DNA from 3 places in the Streptomyces kaniharaensis genome. Region 3 is predicted to be linked to each of the others. Evidence: predicted binding sites of a transcription regulator. Region 3 holds the regulator's gene; each other region holds the start of a gene.

Region 1 (5,035 bases), 600 kb from region 3:
CCGCGTGGTGGAGGTTCCGCTGGTCGCGCCCTCGGTCGCGCAGCGTTAGGCCCACGCCCGCGGCACATCGCGAAGAAACGTTTCTGCGTGGCGTCTGGCGCCCAAAGCCACCCATCCGCCTCAGTCGAGCCCGCGTCCGAGGCCCGCGCCCACCCGACGTAACCCTGCGTCAGCGAGCGGCGGCAGCCCCCGCCAGCCGCTCCAGCATCAGCGCCACGGCCGGCACCTCGGCCAGATCCGGCAGGGTCAGCGCGACCACCTGGCGCACCGCGGGCACCCCCGAGGCCGTCCCCACCGGCACCGTCGACACACCGTCAGGACGCACCGACTCCAGCGCCAGCCTGGGCAGCACCGCCACCCCCAGCCCGGCCGCCACCAGGCCGACCACCGCCGGGTAGTCGTCCGTCGCGAAGTCGATCCGGGGCTCGAACCCGGCCCCCGCGCACAGCTCCACCAGATGCCCGCGACACTGCGGGCATCCCGCGATCCACTGCTCCCCCGCCAGCCGGGCCAGCTCCACCGGCCCGCCGCGCCGCGCCAGCGGATGCGCCGCGGGCAGCACGCCGACCAGCGGGTCGTCCAGCAGCGGCGTGACCACCAGATCGGACCAGTCGGTGCCGGCGCTCAGCTGCTGCGCCTCCAGATTGGCCTCGGCCCGCGCCTCGCGCGGCGTGCCGTGCGCGGGCGCCGGCGGCACGGCGGCGCCGTCGGACTGCGGGTAGCGGAAGGCCAGGGCGATCTCGCACTCGCCACCGCGCAGCATCGCCAGCGACTCCGGCGGCTCCGCCTCGACCAGCGACACGCGCACCCCCGGATGGCTGTCCCGCAGCCGGGCGACGGCGGGCGGCACCAGGGTGGAACTCGCGGTCGGGAAGGACACCAGCCGCACCCGCCCGGCCCGCAGCCCGGCGATCGCCGCGACCTCCTCCTCGGCCGCGGAGAGCCCGGCCAGGATCCCGGTGGCATGCTTGAGCAGCACCCGCCCGGCCTCGCTCAGCTGCATGCCCCGGCCCGAACGGACCACCAGCGGGGTGTCCACGGACTTCTCCAGGGCCTTCATCTGCTGGCTGATGGCGGGCTGCGTGCAGCCCAGCTCGCGGGCGGCGGCGGAGAAGGAGCCGGTGCGGGCGACGGCACGCAGGACGCGCAGATGGCGGGCCTCGATCATGCCTCAGTTATAAGGCAATCTTTACCATGCGCAAAATTGTGCTGATAGTTGAACGCTCAAACGGAGTCACGGACCCCACATGCCGCAGGCCCGGCCCGCATCCCGAAGGAGCGGACCGGACCTGCGGTCGACGGTCAGGCGTCAGTGCGAGTGGCCGTGGCCGTGCGAGTGGCCGTGGCCGTTCTCGGCGGCCTCCTCCTTCTTCTCCACCACGAGGGTCTCGGTGGTGAGCAGCAGGGAGGCGATCGAGGCGGCGTTCTCCAGGGCGGAGCGGGTGACCTTGACCGGGTCGATGACGCCGGCCTTCACCAGGTCGCCGTACTCGCCGGTGGCCGCGTTGAAGCCCTGGCCGATCTCCAGGTCGGAGACCTTGGAGGTGATGACGTAGCCCTCCAGGCCGGCGTTCTGGGCGATCCAGCGCAGCGGCTCGTGCAGCGCCTTGCGGACCACGGCGACACCGGTGGCCTCGTCGCCCGACAGGCCCAGGCCGTCGTTCAGCACCTTGGCGGCGTGCACGAGGGAGGCGCCACCACCGGCGACGATGCCCTCCTCGACCGCGGCACGGGTCGCCGAGATGGCGTCCTCCAGGCGGTGCTTGCGCTCCTTCAGCTCCACCTCGGTGGCGGCGCCGACCTTGATGACGCAGACGCCGCCGGCCAGCTTGGCCAGGCGCTCCTGCAGCTTCTCGCGGTCCCAGTCGGAGTCGGTGCCCGCGATCTCGCCCTTGATCTGGGCGACGCGGCCGGCCACGGCCTCGGCGTCGCCGGCACCCTCGACGATGGTGGTCTCGTCCTTGGTGATGGTCACGCGGCGAGCGGTGCCCAGCACGTCCAGACCGGCCTGGTCGAGCTTGAGGCCGACCTCCTCGGAGATCACCGTGGCGCCGGTCAGGGTAGCCAGGTCGCCGAGGATCGCCTTGCGGCGGTCACCGAAGCCCGGGGCCTTGACGGCGACGGCGTTGAAGATGCCGCGGATCTTGTTCAGCACGAGGGTCGACAGCGCCTCGCCGTCGACGTCCTCGGCGATGATCAGCAGCGGCTTGGAGCCACCGCTCTGCAGGATCTTCTCCAGCAGCGGCAGGAGCTCCTGGATCGAGGAGATCTTGCTCTGGTGGATCAGGATGTACGGGTCCTCCAGGACCGCCTCCTGCCGCTCCGCATCGGTGACGAAGTACGGCGACAGGTAGCCCTTGTCGAACTGCATGCCCTCGGTGAAGTCCAGCTCCACGCCGAAGGTGTTCGACTCCTCGACGGTGATGACACCGTCCTTGCCGACCTTGTCGATCGCCTCGGCGATCAGCTCGCCGACCTGGGTGTCCTGCGCGGAGAGGGACGCGACGGCGGCGACGTCGTCCTTGCCCTCGATCTCGCGGGCCACCGACAGCAGGTGCTCGGAGACGGCGGCGACGGCCTTGTCGATGCCCTTCTTCAGGGCGGCCGGGCCGGCGCCGGCGGCGACGTTGCGCAGACCCTCGTTGACCAGGGCCTGGGCCAGCACGGTGGCGGTGGTGGTGCCGTCACCCGCGACGTCGTTGGTCTTGGTGGCGACCTCCTTGACGAGTTGCGCGCCAAGGTTCTCGTACGGGTCGTCCAGCTCGACCTCACGGGCGATGGTGACACCGTCGTTGGTGATGGTCGGGGCGCCGAACTTCTTGTCGATGACGACGTTGCGGCCCTTGGGGCCGATGGTCACCTTGACGGTGTCGGCCAGCTTGTTGACACCGCGCTCGAGCGAGCGGCGGGCGTCCTCGTCGAACTGCAGGATCTTCGCCATGTTCCCTATTCCCTCGGGGCTGCGGCCGGCCCACCGGCCGCCGAACTACGTGAACCAACGACCACGCCCCGGGCCACTGTCACGGGGGACACGGATCCGGGGCGGGTCGGGACGACTTACTTCTCGATGATCGCGAGAACGTCGCGCGCGGAGAGAACCAGGTACTCCTCGCCCTGGTACTTCACCTCGGTGCCGCCGTACTTCGAGTACAGGACGATGTCACCGACGGCGACGTCGAGCGGCAGACGCTGGCCGTCCTCGAAGCGGCCCGGGCCGACGGCCAGGACGACGCCCTCCTGGGGCTTCTCCTTGGCGGTGTCCGGGATAACCAGGCCGGAGGCCGTGGTGGTCTCGGCGTCGAGCGGCTGGACCACGATGCGGTCCTCGAGCGGCTTGATGGCAACCTTGCTGCTGGTGGTCACGTCCGAGCTCCCCTTCGGAGATTACGGGGTTTTCTAACGGGTAGGTGGCGAACCTGCGGGCCTGCCGTCGCGGGGGTCAGACACGCGTCATCGCGTTAGCACTCCCCTGGTGGAGAGTGCCAAGGACGACCATAGGCCTGTGTTAGCACTCCGTCAACCAGAGTGCCAACGGCACGCCCGAGGGTCTCGCGCTACGGATGGGTAGTCGTACTCATGTGCGACCACGGGGCCGCGGCGTTCGTCCTCCCGATCTGGTTCGTCCTGAGCCGCAGCAGGTGAGCCGCGAGAATGGCCCCGTGGACACCGAGAACCTCCAGCCGCTGCTGACCCCCGAGGGCCAGGCCCTGCTCGCCGAGTTGCGTGAGTTCGCACCCGAGGAGGAGCTGGCACTGGCCACCCGGCTGCGGCGGGAGCATCCGGCCGAGCTGGTGTCGGCGGCGTTCGGGCAGGCGCGGCTGCGGCAGCGGGCGCGGGCGAAGTTCGGGGCGGACGCCGACCTGATGTACTTCACGCCCAACGGCGTCGAGCAGTCCACCCGGCGCAGCGTGGCCGAGTGGCGGGCGCAGCGGTTCGCCGAGCTGGGGGTACGGCGACTGGCGGACCTGTGCTGCGGGATCGGCGGGGACGTGCTGGCGCTGGCCCGGGCCGGGATCCAGGTGCTGGCCGTCGACAAGGACCCGGCGGCCTGCGCGGCGACCGCCGCCAACGCCGCCGCGCTGGGCCTCTCCGACCTGGTCGAGGTGCGCTGCGCGGACGTCGCCGAGGTGGACGCCACCGGCTACGACGCGGTGTTCACCGACCCGGCCCGCCGCACGTCGCGCGGCCGGGTGTTCGACCCCGAGGCGTACGCCCCGCCGCTCTCCTGGGCGATCGAGGCCGGCCGCCGTACCCCGATCGGCGCGCTGAAGGTGGCGCCGGGCATCCCGCACGAGGCCGTCCCGGCGGACGCCGAGGCCGAGTGGGTCTCCGACCACGGGGACGTCAAGGAGGCGGTGCTCTGGTTCGGCACGAAGGCCGCCCACCCGCACCGCGCGACCCTACTGCCGCACGGCGCCAGCCTCACCGGCGGCGACCTGCCGGACCCGGCGGCCGGGCCGGTCGGCCGCTACCTGTACGAGCCGGACGGCGCCGTGATCCGCGCCCACATGGTGGCCGAGGTGGCCGAGCAGGTCGGCGGCCGGCTGATCGACCCGAAGATCGCCTACCTGACGTCGGACGAGCTCGTCCCCACCCCGTACGCGCACGCCTTCGAGCTGACGGACGTCCTGCCGTTCAACATCAAGAAGCTCAAGGCGCTGCTGCGCGAGCGCGGCGTCGGCACGGTGGTGATCAAGAAGCGCGGGATGGCGATCACCCCGGAGGAACTGCGCCGTCAGCTCAAGCCCTCCGGCCCGAACACCGTCACGGTGATCCTCAGCCGCACCGACAACGGCCCGCTCATGATGCTCGGTCAGCCGGTCTGACCGGCTACGACGCGGGCGCCTGGATGTAGTCCTCCAGCCGGGCCACCGAGAAGCCCTGCTCCTGGATCCGGGCCAGCAGTTCGCCGAACATCTCGGTCATCGTCGCGCCCTTGAGCTCCTTCGGGCCGCGGAAGTGGGCGAGGATGATGTCGCCGGGCTTCAGCTTCTTGTCCGACGCCTGGTACTGCATGTCGTGGATCTGCATCGAC
Region 2 (5,035 bases), 810 kb from region 3:
GGGACCGCCCACGCGATCGGGAATCAACCGATCCGATCGGAGATCAGGATCAGAAGTCCATGTCACCGCCCGGCATGCCGCCGGCCGGCGCGGCGGCCTTCTCCGGCTTGTCGGCGATGACGGCCTCGGTGGTGAGGAACAGCGCCGCGATGGAGGCGGCGTTCTGCAGCGCGGAGCGGGTGACCTTGGCCGGGTCGATGATGCCCTCGGCGATCAGGTCGACGTACTCGTTGGTGGCGGCGTTCAGGCCGTGACCGGCGGGGAGGTTGCGCACCTTCTCCACCACGACGCCACCTTCCAGGCCGGCGTTGGTCGCGATCTGCTTGATCGGGGCCTCCAGCGCGACCTTGACGATGTTGGCACCGGTGGCCTCGTCGCCCTCCAGCTCCAGCTTGTCGAAGGCGACGGCGGCCTGCAGCAGGGCCACGCCACCACCGGCGACGATGCCCTCCTCGACGGCGGCCTTGGCGTTGCGGACGGCGTCCTCGATGCGGTGCTTGCGCTCCTTGAGCTCCACCTCGGTGGCCGCGCCGGCCTTGATGACGGCCACGCCGCCGGCCAGCTTGGCGAGGCGCTCCTGGAGCTTCTCGCGGTCGTAGTCCGAGTCGCTGATCTCGATCTCGGCGCGGATCTGGTTCACGCGGCCGGCGACCAGCTCGCCGTCACCGGCACCGTCGATGATGGTGGTCTCGTCCTTGGTGATGACCACCTTGCGGGCGCCGCCCAGCAGGTCCAGACCGGCGTTCTCCAGCTTCAGGCCGACCTCCTCGGACACCACGGTGCCGCCGGTGAGGACGGCGATGTCCTGGAGCATGGCCTTGCGGCGGTCGCCGAAGCCCGGGGCCTTGACGGCGACGGACTTGAAGACGCCCTTGATCTTGTTGACGATCAGGGTCGACAGGGCCTCGCCCTCGACGTCCTCGGCGATGATGACGAGCGGCTTGCCGCTCTGCATGACCTTCTCCAGCAGCGGGAGCAGGTCCTTGATCGAGCCGATCTTGGAGTTGGCGATGAGGATGTACGGGTCCTCGAAGGTCGCCTCCATACGCTCCAGGTCGGTCGCGAAGTAGGCGGAGATGTAACCCTTGTCGAAGCGCATGCCCTCGGTGAGCTCGAGCTCCAGGCCGAAGGTGTTGCTCTCCTCGACGGTGATGACGCCTTCCTTGCCGACCTTGTCCATGGCCTCGGCGATCAGCTCGCCGATCTGGGTGTCGGCGGCCGAGATGGAGGCGGTGGAGGCGATCTGCTCCTTGGTCTCCACGTCGGTGGCCTGGGCCAGCAGCTGGTCCGAGACGGCGGCGACGGCCTTCTCGATACCGCGCTTCAGGGCCATCGGGTTGGCGCCGGCGGCGACGTTGCGCAGACCCTCGCGAACCAGGGCCTGGGCGAGGACGGTGGCGGTGGTGGTGCCGTCACCGGCGACGTCGTCCGTCTTCTTGGCGACCTCCTTGACGAGCTCCGCACCGATCTTCTCGTACGGGTCCTCGAGCTCGATCTCCTTGGCGATGGAGACGCCGTCGTTGGTGATCGTGGGGGCGCCCCACTTCTTCTCCAGCACGACGTTGCGGCCCTTGGGGCCGAGCGTGACCTTCACTGCGTCGGCGAGCTGGTTCATGCCACGCTCAAGGCCGCGGCGAGCTTCCTCATCAAAGGCGATGATCTTGGCCATCAGAAGTGGTCCTCCGGGACACGGTCGACTGCTCGGACCAAGGGGTGCCCGCGACGGACGGCCCTGGTGTGCGGGGGTCCATTCCCCTACCGCTCCCTGGGGCCTCACCGACCCGGTCCGCTTTATCACTCTCAAGCTGTGAGTGCTAACGCCAATGATTAGCACTCCGGGTGGTCGAGTGCAAGCCCAATCGCCAACCCGCGAGCCGCACTCCGAGCCCCGCGCGACCCCCTCGCGCACCCCTCGTGAACGCCGACGAGCCCGTACGACGCATGTCGTACGGGCCCGTCGAGAAGCGAGTGGTCACCAGCCGTGGGCCGCGCCGAGCTCCTGGAAGCCGAAGGGGGTCAGACCGCGCGGACCATGTCCGCCTGCGGGCCCTTCTGTCCCTGGGAGATCTCGAACTCGACCCGCTGGCCCTCCTCGAGGGTGCGGTAGCCGTCCATCTGGATCGCGCTGTAGTGGACGAAGACGTCCGCACCACCGTCGACCGCGATGAAGCCGTAGCCCTTCTCCGCGTTGAACCACTTGACGGTGCCCTGAGCCATTCCGAACTCCCCTAGTGCTGTGCTGGCCCTTCACGCGCCCGCAGGTCGCGGGAGCGGGTTGGTTTGAAGGCCGGCTCGGGGAACCCCCCCTGAGCGCAGCCATGCACGCCGCAGTCCTCCGCCGGGCCACCGGACGGGGTCCGGTGAGCGGGTGACTGCGTCGACCGCGGCTGAATGTATCCGGATCGACGCCCTCTGCAACAGGGTCAGCCGCACGGAATTCCGGGGCCACGTCAAGAGACAGGACGGGTCGAATCGGAAGAATCTCGGCATTTCACGCCGGGCATAGCGGACGAATTACCCAAATCCCCCCGGAAATTCTGACATCCGCCTGACAGGATTCCCGGCGCCGGACCGGGCCTGGCCCAAGCGCCGGAAGGCGATCCGGCGGTTCGCCGCGGGAGGGAGGGGGACCCCTGTTCCCGGCCGAGCGACACTCTACTCCCACTCGACCGAGAAATATTCCCGCCGAAATACGAGCAGCCGCCCACGCGTACGGAATGCGGAATTCCGCATGCGTGGACGGCCGAATGGACGGCGTGCGGCTCAGCAGCCGCCGGCCACCGCCGGAATGATCGAGACGCTGGCGCCGTCCTTGATCTCCGTCGCCAGACCCTCCGCGAAGCGCACGTCGTCGTCGTTCACGTACACGTTGACGAAGCGGCGCAGCCGGCCGGTGTCGTCCAGGATGCGGGCGGCGATGCCGGCGTGGTTGCGGTCCAGGTCGGCGATGACGTCGCCCAGGGTGGCGCCCTCGGCGGCCACCTCGGCGGCGCCGCCGGTGTAGGTGCGGAGGATGGTGGGGATGCGGACGTTGGCACTCATGGCGGTGGCTCTCCTCGGCGGGGGTGGGGGGGTCAGGCGGACACGAGGCCGGCGTCGCGGAAGGACTCCAGCGTCGGGCGGATGACGGCGGTCATGCCGGCGTCGGAGACGGCGTCCAGGGTCTTCAGGCCGTCGCCGGTGTTGATCGCGACGGTCTCCTTGGCCGGATCCAGTTGTCCGGTCTCGACCAGCTTCTTCAGCACGCCGATGGTCACCCCGCCCGCGGTCTCGGCGAAGATGCCCTCAGTGCGGGCCAGCAGCCCGATCGCGGCCACCACCTCGGCGTCGGTGACGTCCTCGACCGCGCCGCCGGTGCGCCGCGCGATGTCCAGCACGTACGGGCCGTCCGCCGGGTTGCCGATCGCCAGCGACTTGGCGATGGTGTCCGGCTTGACCGGCTTGATCACGTCCCGGCCGGCCTTGAACGCGGCCGACACCGGGGAGCAGCCCTCGGCCTGGGCACCGAAGATCCGGTACGGCCGGTCCTCGACCAGCCCGAGCCCGATCAGCTCCTGCAGGCCCTTGTCGATCTTCGTCAGCTGCGAGCCCGAGGCGATCGGGATGACGATCTGCTCCGGCAGCCGCCAGCCGAGCTGCTCGCAGATCTCGTACGCCAGCGTCTTGGAGCCCTCGCCGTAGTACGGGCGCAGGTTGACGTTGACGAAGCCCCAGCCCTCGCCGGCCGGGTCGCCGATCAGCTCGGAGCAGAAGCGGTTCACGTCGTCGTAGTTGCCCTCGATGCCGACCAGCTCGCCGCCGTAGACACCGGCCATCACGACCTTGCCCTGCTCCAGGTCGTGCGGGATGAAGACGCACGAGCGGAACCCGGCCCGCGCCGCCGCCGCGCCCACCGCACCGGCCAGGTTGCCGGTCGACGAGCAGGACAGCGTCGTGTAGCCGAACGCCCGCGCCGCCTCGATGGCGCAGGCCACCACGCGGTCCTTGAACGAGTGCGTCGGGTTGCCCGAGTCGTCCTTGACGTGCAGCCGGGCGGTGAAGCCGAGTTCGCGGCCGAGGTTGTCCGCCGTGACCAGCGGAGTCCAGCCGGGATTCAGGTTCGGCTTGGAGGCGACGTCGGCCGGAACGGGCAGCAGCGGTGCGTAGCGCCAGATCGAGGCCGGACCGGACTCGATCCGCTTGCGCAGTTCCTCGGCGCCCTCGCTGCCGAAGTCGTACGCGATCTCCAGCGGGCCGAAGCACTCCGGACAGGCGAAGCTCGGACCGAGCGGGAAGCGGGCGCCGCACTCCCGACAGGACAGCGCCGCGGCGGGGCCGAGGTCGACGGGTGCGGGTACGACGCCAGATGGGGATGTCGCAGTGATAGCCATGTGGCGGAGGCCTCTCTCCTCATCTTCCCCATGGCGCGGTCGCGCCACGGGCCGGAATTGGCACCTGTCCCGCCGGGGCCTGAAGACAGCCGCGCGAGAAGGTTGCCGGGACGTCAACGGGCCGTTCCCTCAGTCCCTCTGGATGAGCTTGTGAAGTTGTGGTGCTGCTCAGCGGCGACCCCGGCGTGCGAAGGTCCGGCCGCTGTACGAAGACTGTATCCGAAGGCGCCAACCCCGAAAGGGACCGTCCGCCACGCGAGATGGCGCGTCCCACCCACCCCGCCGAGGAGAGTCCCGTGCCCGCCGAACCGATCCCCGCACTCCTCCCGCAGGCGGCGTCCTGGCTGAGCCGCCGCTCGTGGAGCGCCGCGGACCGGCCGGTGCACACCCTGCTGGAGGCCAAGCGCCGCACCGGCCACACCGTCAGCGTGGTCCTGCCCGCCCTCGACGAGGAGGCCACCGTCGGCGACATCGTCCGGACCGTCCGCCGCGAGCTGATGGAGCGGCTCCCGCTGGTCGACGAACTCGTCGTGGTCGACTCCGGCTCGTCCGACGCCACCGCCGCCGTCGCCGCCGAGGCCGGCGCCCGGGTGGAGCACCGCGACGCCATCCTGCCCCGGCTGCCCGCCGTGCCCGGCAAGGGCGAGGTCCTCTGGCGGTCGCTG
Region 3 (5,035 bases):
GGTGGCCCGCCACTTGGCGAGCGCCTTGGCGCCCCGGTCGCCCTTCCACTGGGTGATGCAGCGCGAGGCGGCCCACGGGATCACCACGTCCACGCCGACCTCGGTCATGGTCTCCACGGCCAGCTCGCCGCGGTCGCCCTTGGGCAGCGCCTGGACGACGACGATCCGCGGCGCCGGCTCCGGCTCGCGGCGGACGGCGGCCACCGCCACGTCGATCGCGTCCTTGCCGAGCACCTCCGCGACCGTCCCGTCCACGCCGAGCCCCAGCCCGTCGGCCAGGGTCACCGCCTCGCCGGGCTCCAGCCGCTTCACCGCCGCGGCGTGCCGCCCCTCCGGCCCGTCCAGCCGCACCACGGCCCCGGGCGCGGCGGCGGCGAGGCGCCCGGTCTCGACGACGAACACGGGGGCGGTCATGCGGGGAACCTCCGGCTGACGGGGCGGGACGCCCACGCGAAAGGGGAACGCGAAAGGGTGCCGGAGCGGATCTCCGGCACCCCTGCGCGGTGACGGCTACCGGCCGTTGAACGCGTCCTTCAGGCGCGAGAACAGGCCCTGCTGGCCCGGCGCGAACTGGCCGGCCGGCCGCTCCTCGCCGCGCATCACCGCGAGCCGGCGCAGCAGCTCCTCCTGCTCGGCGTCGAGCTTGGTGGGCGTCTGCACCTCGACGTGCACTATCAGGTCGCCCCGGCCGCCCCCGCGCAGGTGCGTGATGCCGCGGCCGTGCAGCGGGATCGACTGGCCGGACTGGGTGCCGGGCCGGATGTCGAGCTCCTCCAGCCCGTCCAGGGTCTGCAGCGGCACCTGGGTGCCGAGCGCGGCCGCCGTCATCGGGATGGTGACGGTGCAGTGCAGGTCGTCCCCGCGCCGCTGGAAGACGGCGTGCGAGGTCTCGGCGATCTCGACGTACAGGTCGCCGGCCGGGCCGCCGCCGGGGCCGACCTCGCCCTCGCCGGCCAGCTGGATCCGGGTGCCGTTGTCGACACCGGCCGGGATCTTGACGGTCAGGGTGCGGCGGGCGCGGACCCGGCCGTCGCCGGCGCACTCCGGGCACGGCGTCGGCACGACGGTGCCGAAGCCCTGGCACTGCGGGCAGGGGCGGGAGGTCATGACCTGGCCCAGGAAGGACCGGGTGACCTGGGAGACCTCGCCCTTGCCGCGGCACATGTCACAGGTCTGCGCGGAGGTGCCGGGCGCCGCGCCCTCGCCGCTGCAGGTGGTGCAGGTGACGGCCGTGTCGACCTGGAGTTCCTTGGTGGTGCCGAAGGCGGCCTCCTCCAGGGTGATCTCCAGCCGGATCATGGCGTCCTGGCCGCGGCGGGTGCGCGAGCGCGGCCCGCGCTGGCCGGCCGCGGCGCCGAAGAAGGCGTCCATGATGTCGGAGAAGCCGAAGCCCGCCGCGCCGGCGCCGAAGCCGCCCGCGCCACCGCCGCCGCTCGGCGACAGCGGGTCGCCGCCGAGGTCGTAGACCTGGCGCTTCTGCGGATCGGAGAGCACCTCGTAGGCGGCGTTGATCTCCTTGAACCGCTCCTGCGTCTTCGGGTCCGGGTTGACGTCCGGGTGCAGTTCGCGTGCCAGGCGCCGGAACGCCTTCTTGATCTCGTCCTGCCCCGCATCCCGTCGGACGCCGAGTACCGCGTAGTAGTCCGTGGCCACCTAATGCTCCGCTTGTTCCGCCTGTAGTAGTGCTGCGACTGGACACCGCCGTCACCCGTGTGACGGCGGCCTGTTGCTACGACTCGGCCAGGATCTGGCCCACGTACCGCGCCACCGCTCGCACCGCCCCCATTGTGCCCGGGTAGTCCATCCGGGTCGGACCGATCACACCCAGTTTGGCCACGCTCTCGTCGCCCGAACCGTAGCCGACCGACACCACCGAGGTGGAATTCAGCCCCTCGTAGGCGTTCTCCCGCCCGATCCGGACCGTCATCGCGGCGTCCGTGGTCTCACCCAGGAGGCGGAGCAGGATGACCTGCTCCTCCAGCGCCTCGAGGACCGGCTGGATGGTGAGCGGGAAGTCGTGGCCGAAGCGGGTCAGGTTGGCCGTGCCGGCCAGCATGATCCGCTCCTCGTTCTGCTCGGCGAGCGCCTCGAACAGCGTGGCGAGGACCGTGTTGACGGCCGGCCGGTCGATCTGCTCGAACATCGCCGGAAGCTCCTCCAGCACCGCCGGGACGTCCGGCAGGCGCAGACCGACGGCCCGCGCGTTGATCCGGGCCCGCAGGTCCGCCAGGACGATCTCGCCGATCGTGCCCGGGCAGTCGACCGTCCGCTGCTCGACCCGGCCGGTGTTGGTGATCAGGACCAGCATCACCTTGGCCGGGGCCAGCGCGACCAGCTCGATGTGCCGCACGGTGGACCGGGTCAGCGAGGGGTACTGCACCACGGCGACCTGCCGGGTGAGCTGGGCGAGCAGCCGCACGGTACGGGCGACCACGTCGTCCAGGTCGACCGCGCCGTCCAGGAAGTGCCGGATCGCCCGGCGCTCGGGGGCGCTCATCGGCTTGACCTCGGCGAGCTTGTCGACGAACAGGCGGTACCCCTTGTCGGTGGGGATGCGCCCGGCGCTGGTGTGCGGCTGGTGGATGTACCCCTCGTCCTCCAGCGCCGCCATGTCGTTGCGGACGGTGGCCGGGGACACGCCGAGGTTGTGCCGTTCCACCAGGGCCTTGGAGCCGACCGGCTCCTCGGTGCCCACGTAGTCCTGGACGATCGCGCGCAGGACGGCCAGCTTGCGGTCGTCCAGCTGGCGGACCTCACCGGCCATGGGGCACGCACCTCCGTCTTCGCACGTTGTCCGTTGTGACATGTGTCCGTACCGCGCAGTTCGTCACTGCGCGGTCACGCATGCTGCGGGCCGCTCCGGGAGGACCCCGGCTTTGGCACTCGGAACACACGAGTGCCAGAACCGTACCTGCCAGTGTACGGCCCGGGTCCGACGGCAGGAACGGCGCGGCAGGGGTGATCCTGCCCGCAGTTCCCGGCGCCGGGGTGGTGCCGCGGACCCGTCCGGGTGGCAGCATCGAAAGCGGACGGCGAATGGAGGAGCAAGCGATGTCGAGCTCGGGCCAGCACACCCGTTTCGCGCCCGACCGGGGCCTCACCGGCCGGATGGTCGGGACCATGTTCGTGATCGGGTTGCTGTACGTCGGCTTCACCGGCCTGCTGATCGCGCTGCTGCGCGGGGCCTGGCCGCTGATCGTGCTGATTTCCGGCGGGCTCTTCGTGGCCCAGTTCTGGTTCAGCGACAAGATCACCGAACGGGCGATGGGGGCCCGCCCGGTGACCCCGCAGGAGTACCCGCAGCTGCACGGCACCGTCGACCGGCTCTGCGCCCTCGCCGACATGCCCAAGCCCCGGGTGGCGGTCGCCAACAGCGACATGCCGAACGCCTTCGCCACCGGCCGCAACCCGCAGAAGGCCGTGGTGTGCGTCACCACCGGGCTGCTGCGGCGGCTGGAACCCGAGGAACTGGAGGGCGTGCTCGCGCACGAGCTCTCGCACGTCGCCCACCGGGACGTCGCGGTGATGACCATCGCCGGGTTCCTCGGCGTGCTCGCCGGGGCCATGACCCGGATCGCGATGTACGGCGGATTCCTGGGCGGCGGGCGCAACAACAACGACCAGAACGCGGCCATCGCCGCCCTGGTCATCCCGCTGGTGTCGATGGTGGTCTACGCGATCAGCTTCCTGCTCACCCGGCTGCTCTCCCGCTACCGGGAACTCGCCGCCGACCGCGCCGCCGCCCAGCTCACCGGCCGGCCCAGCGCGCTCGCCTCCGCCCTCACCAAGGTCACCGGGCAGATCGCCGCCATCCCCACCAAGGACCTGCGCCAGGCCCAGCCCTACAACGCCTTCTACTTCGCCCCGGCGCTGAGCGCCCGGGACACCGCCTCCCAGCTGCTCTCCACCCACCCGACGCTGGAGAAGCGGCTGGAGCAGCTGGCCAGGATCTCCGCCGAGCTCGGCCGCTGACTCCCGCCCCGGACACGACGCTCCGGACCCGACTCCGGACGCGATTCCAGACGTGAAGGAACCGAAAGGAACACCGTGGGATTCCTGGACGCCCTGTTCGGCCGAACCAAGCCCGTCAGGCCCGACCTCGACCAGCTGTTCGGCGTGCCCTCGGCCGCCCTCACCCTGGAGGCCGGGGCCGGGTTCACGCCCACCGGGCTCGGCTCGGTGTGCTTCGCGGCCGTCGAGGGCGCCGCGTTCGGCCAGGTCGCGCAGCAGGTGCGGGAGCTGCTGGACGCCGACACCGAGCGCGGCGGCGTCCCGGTGGAGGCGTCCAAGGACGGCTACGGCTACTCGTGGCTGCTCGCCCGGCACACCCCCGAGGAGCTGCCGGAACTGGTCAACGACCTGCACGCGGTCAACAGCGAGCTGGAGGCGAACGGCTTCGGGCCGCAGCTGCTCTGCTCGCTGGTCGGCTTCCATCGAAGCGAGGGGGGCCGCGACGCGCAGGGGCAGTCGCTGGCGCTCGTCTACCTGTACAAGCGCGGCACGTTCTACCCGTTCGCGCCGATGCCCGGCGGCGGGGAGCGGCGCAACAGCCCGCTGGAGCTGGAGATCAACGCGATGCTGGGGAACGACCTGCGGCTGGAGAAGGACCTCGGCCGCTGGTTCCCGGTCTGGGGTGCGCCGGGCCTCTGACGGTCCGTCCGCCCGTTCGGGATGTCACTGCCTATAGTCACCGGCATGCGCAGCCGCCAGTACGGACCCGACCTGACCCCGCCGTGGAAGAGGCAGGCCCCCGCCCCGGAGGTGCCCGCCGAGCGGGGCCTGGTGGTCGAGGAGGCCGCCACCGGCTTCTGCGGGGCGGTGGTGCGCTGCGAGAGGACGGCGGAGGGGTTCACCGTCACCCTGGAGGACCGGTTCGGCAAGCACCGGGTCTTCCCCCTGGTGCCGCGCGGCTTCCTGCTGGAGGGCCGGGTCGTCACCCTGGTCCGCCCGACCGGCCCCGCCCCCTCCCGTAGGCCCGGCCGCACCGCCTCCGGCTCCGTCGCCGTCCCGGGCGCCCGCGCCCGGGTCGCCCGTG

What was found. Region 3 encodes HrcA, which represses chaperone genes, less so after heat shock. Its sites were predicted from a motif close to TTNGCACTCNGNNNNNCNGAGTGCNAA; they were not measured.
Region 1: a site for HrcA is predicted at 3,506-3,532, ahead of groES (co-chaperone GroES). Genes of this name have one in related genera too.
Region 2: a site for HrcA is predicted at 1,828-1,854, ahead of groL (chaperonin GroEL). Genes of this name have one in related genera too.

What each region holds. Positions count from the first base shown of each region.
Region 1 is NZ_WBOF01000001.1:2,260,226-2,265,260, forward strand. Features, by position in the region: gene F7Q99_RS10150 (WhiB family transcriptional regulator) at 1-49, shown strand, start outside; gene F7Q99_RS10155 (LysR family transcriptional regulator) at 170-1,168, opposite strand; gene groL (chaperonin GroEL) at 1,310-2,941, opposite strand; gene groES (co-chaperone GroES) at 3,058-3,363, opposite strand; gene F7Q99_RS10170 (class I SAM-dependent methyltransferase) at 3,660-4,826, shown strand; gene F7Q99_RS10175 (polysaccharide deacetylase family protein) at 4,831-5,035, opposite strand, start outside.
Region 2 is NZ_WBOF01000001.1:2,470,491-2,475,525, forward strand. Features, by position in the region: gene groL (chaperonin GroEL) at 50-1,669, opposite strand; gene F7Q99_RS11240 (cold-shock protein) at 2,017-2,217, opposite strand; gene F7Q99_RS11245 (MoaD/ThiS family protein) at 2,764-3,042, opposite strand; gene thrC (threonine synthase) at 3,075-4,370, opposite strand; SAM riboswitch class I at 4,387-4,519, opposite strand; gene F7Q99_RS11255 (glucosyl-3-phosphoglycerate synthase) at 4,667-5,035, shown strand, end outside.
Region 3 is NZ_WBOF01000001.1:1,656,443-1,661,477, forward strand. Features, by position in the region: gene F7Q99_RS07575 (16S rRNA (uracil(1498)-N(3))-methyltransferase) at 1-414, opposite strand, end outside; gene dnaJ (molecular chaperone DnaJ) at 511-1,653, opposite strand; gene hrcA (heat-inducible transcriptional repressor HrcA) at 1,730-2,764, opposite strand; gene htpX (zinc metalloprotease HtpX) at 3,052-3,972, shown strand; gene pspAB (PspA-associated protein PspAB) at 4,048-4,650, shown strand; gene F7Q99_RS07600 (DUF3097 domain-containing protein) at 4,696-5,035, shown strand, end outside.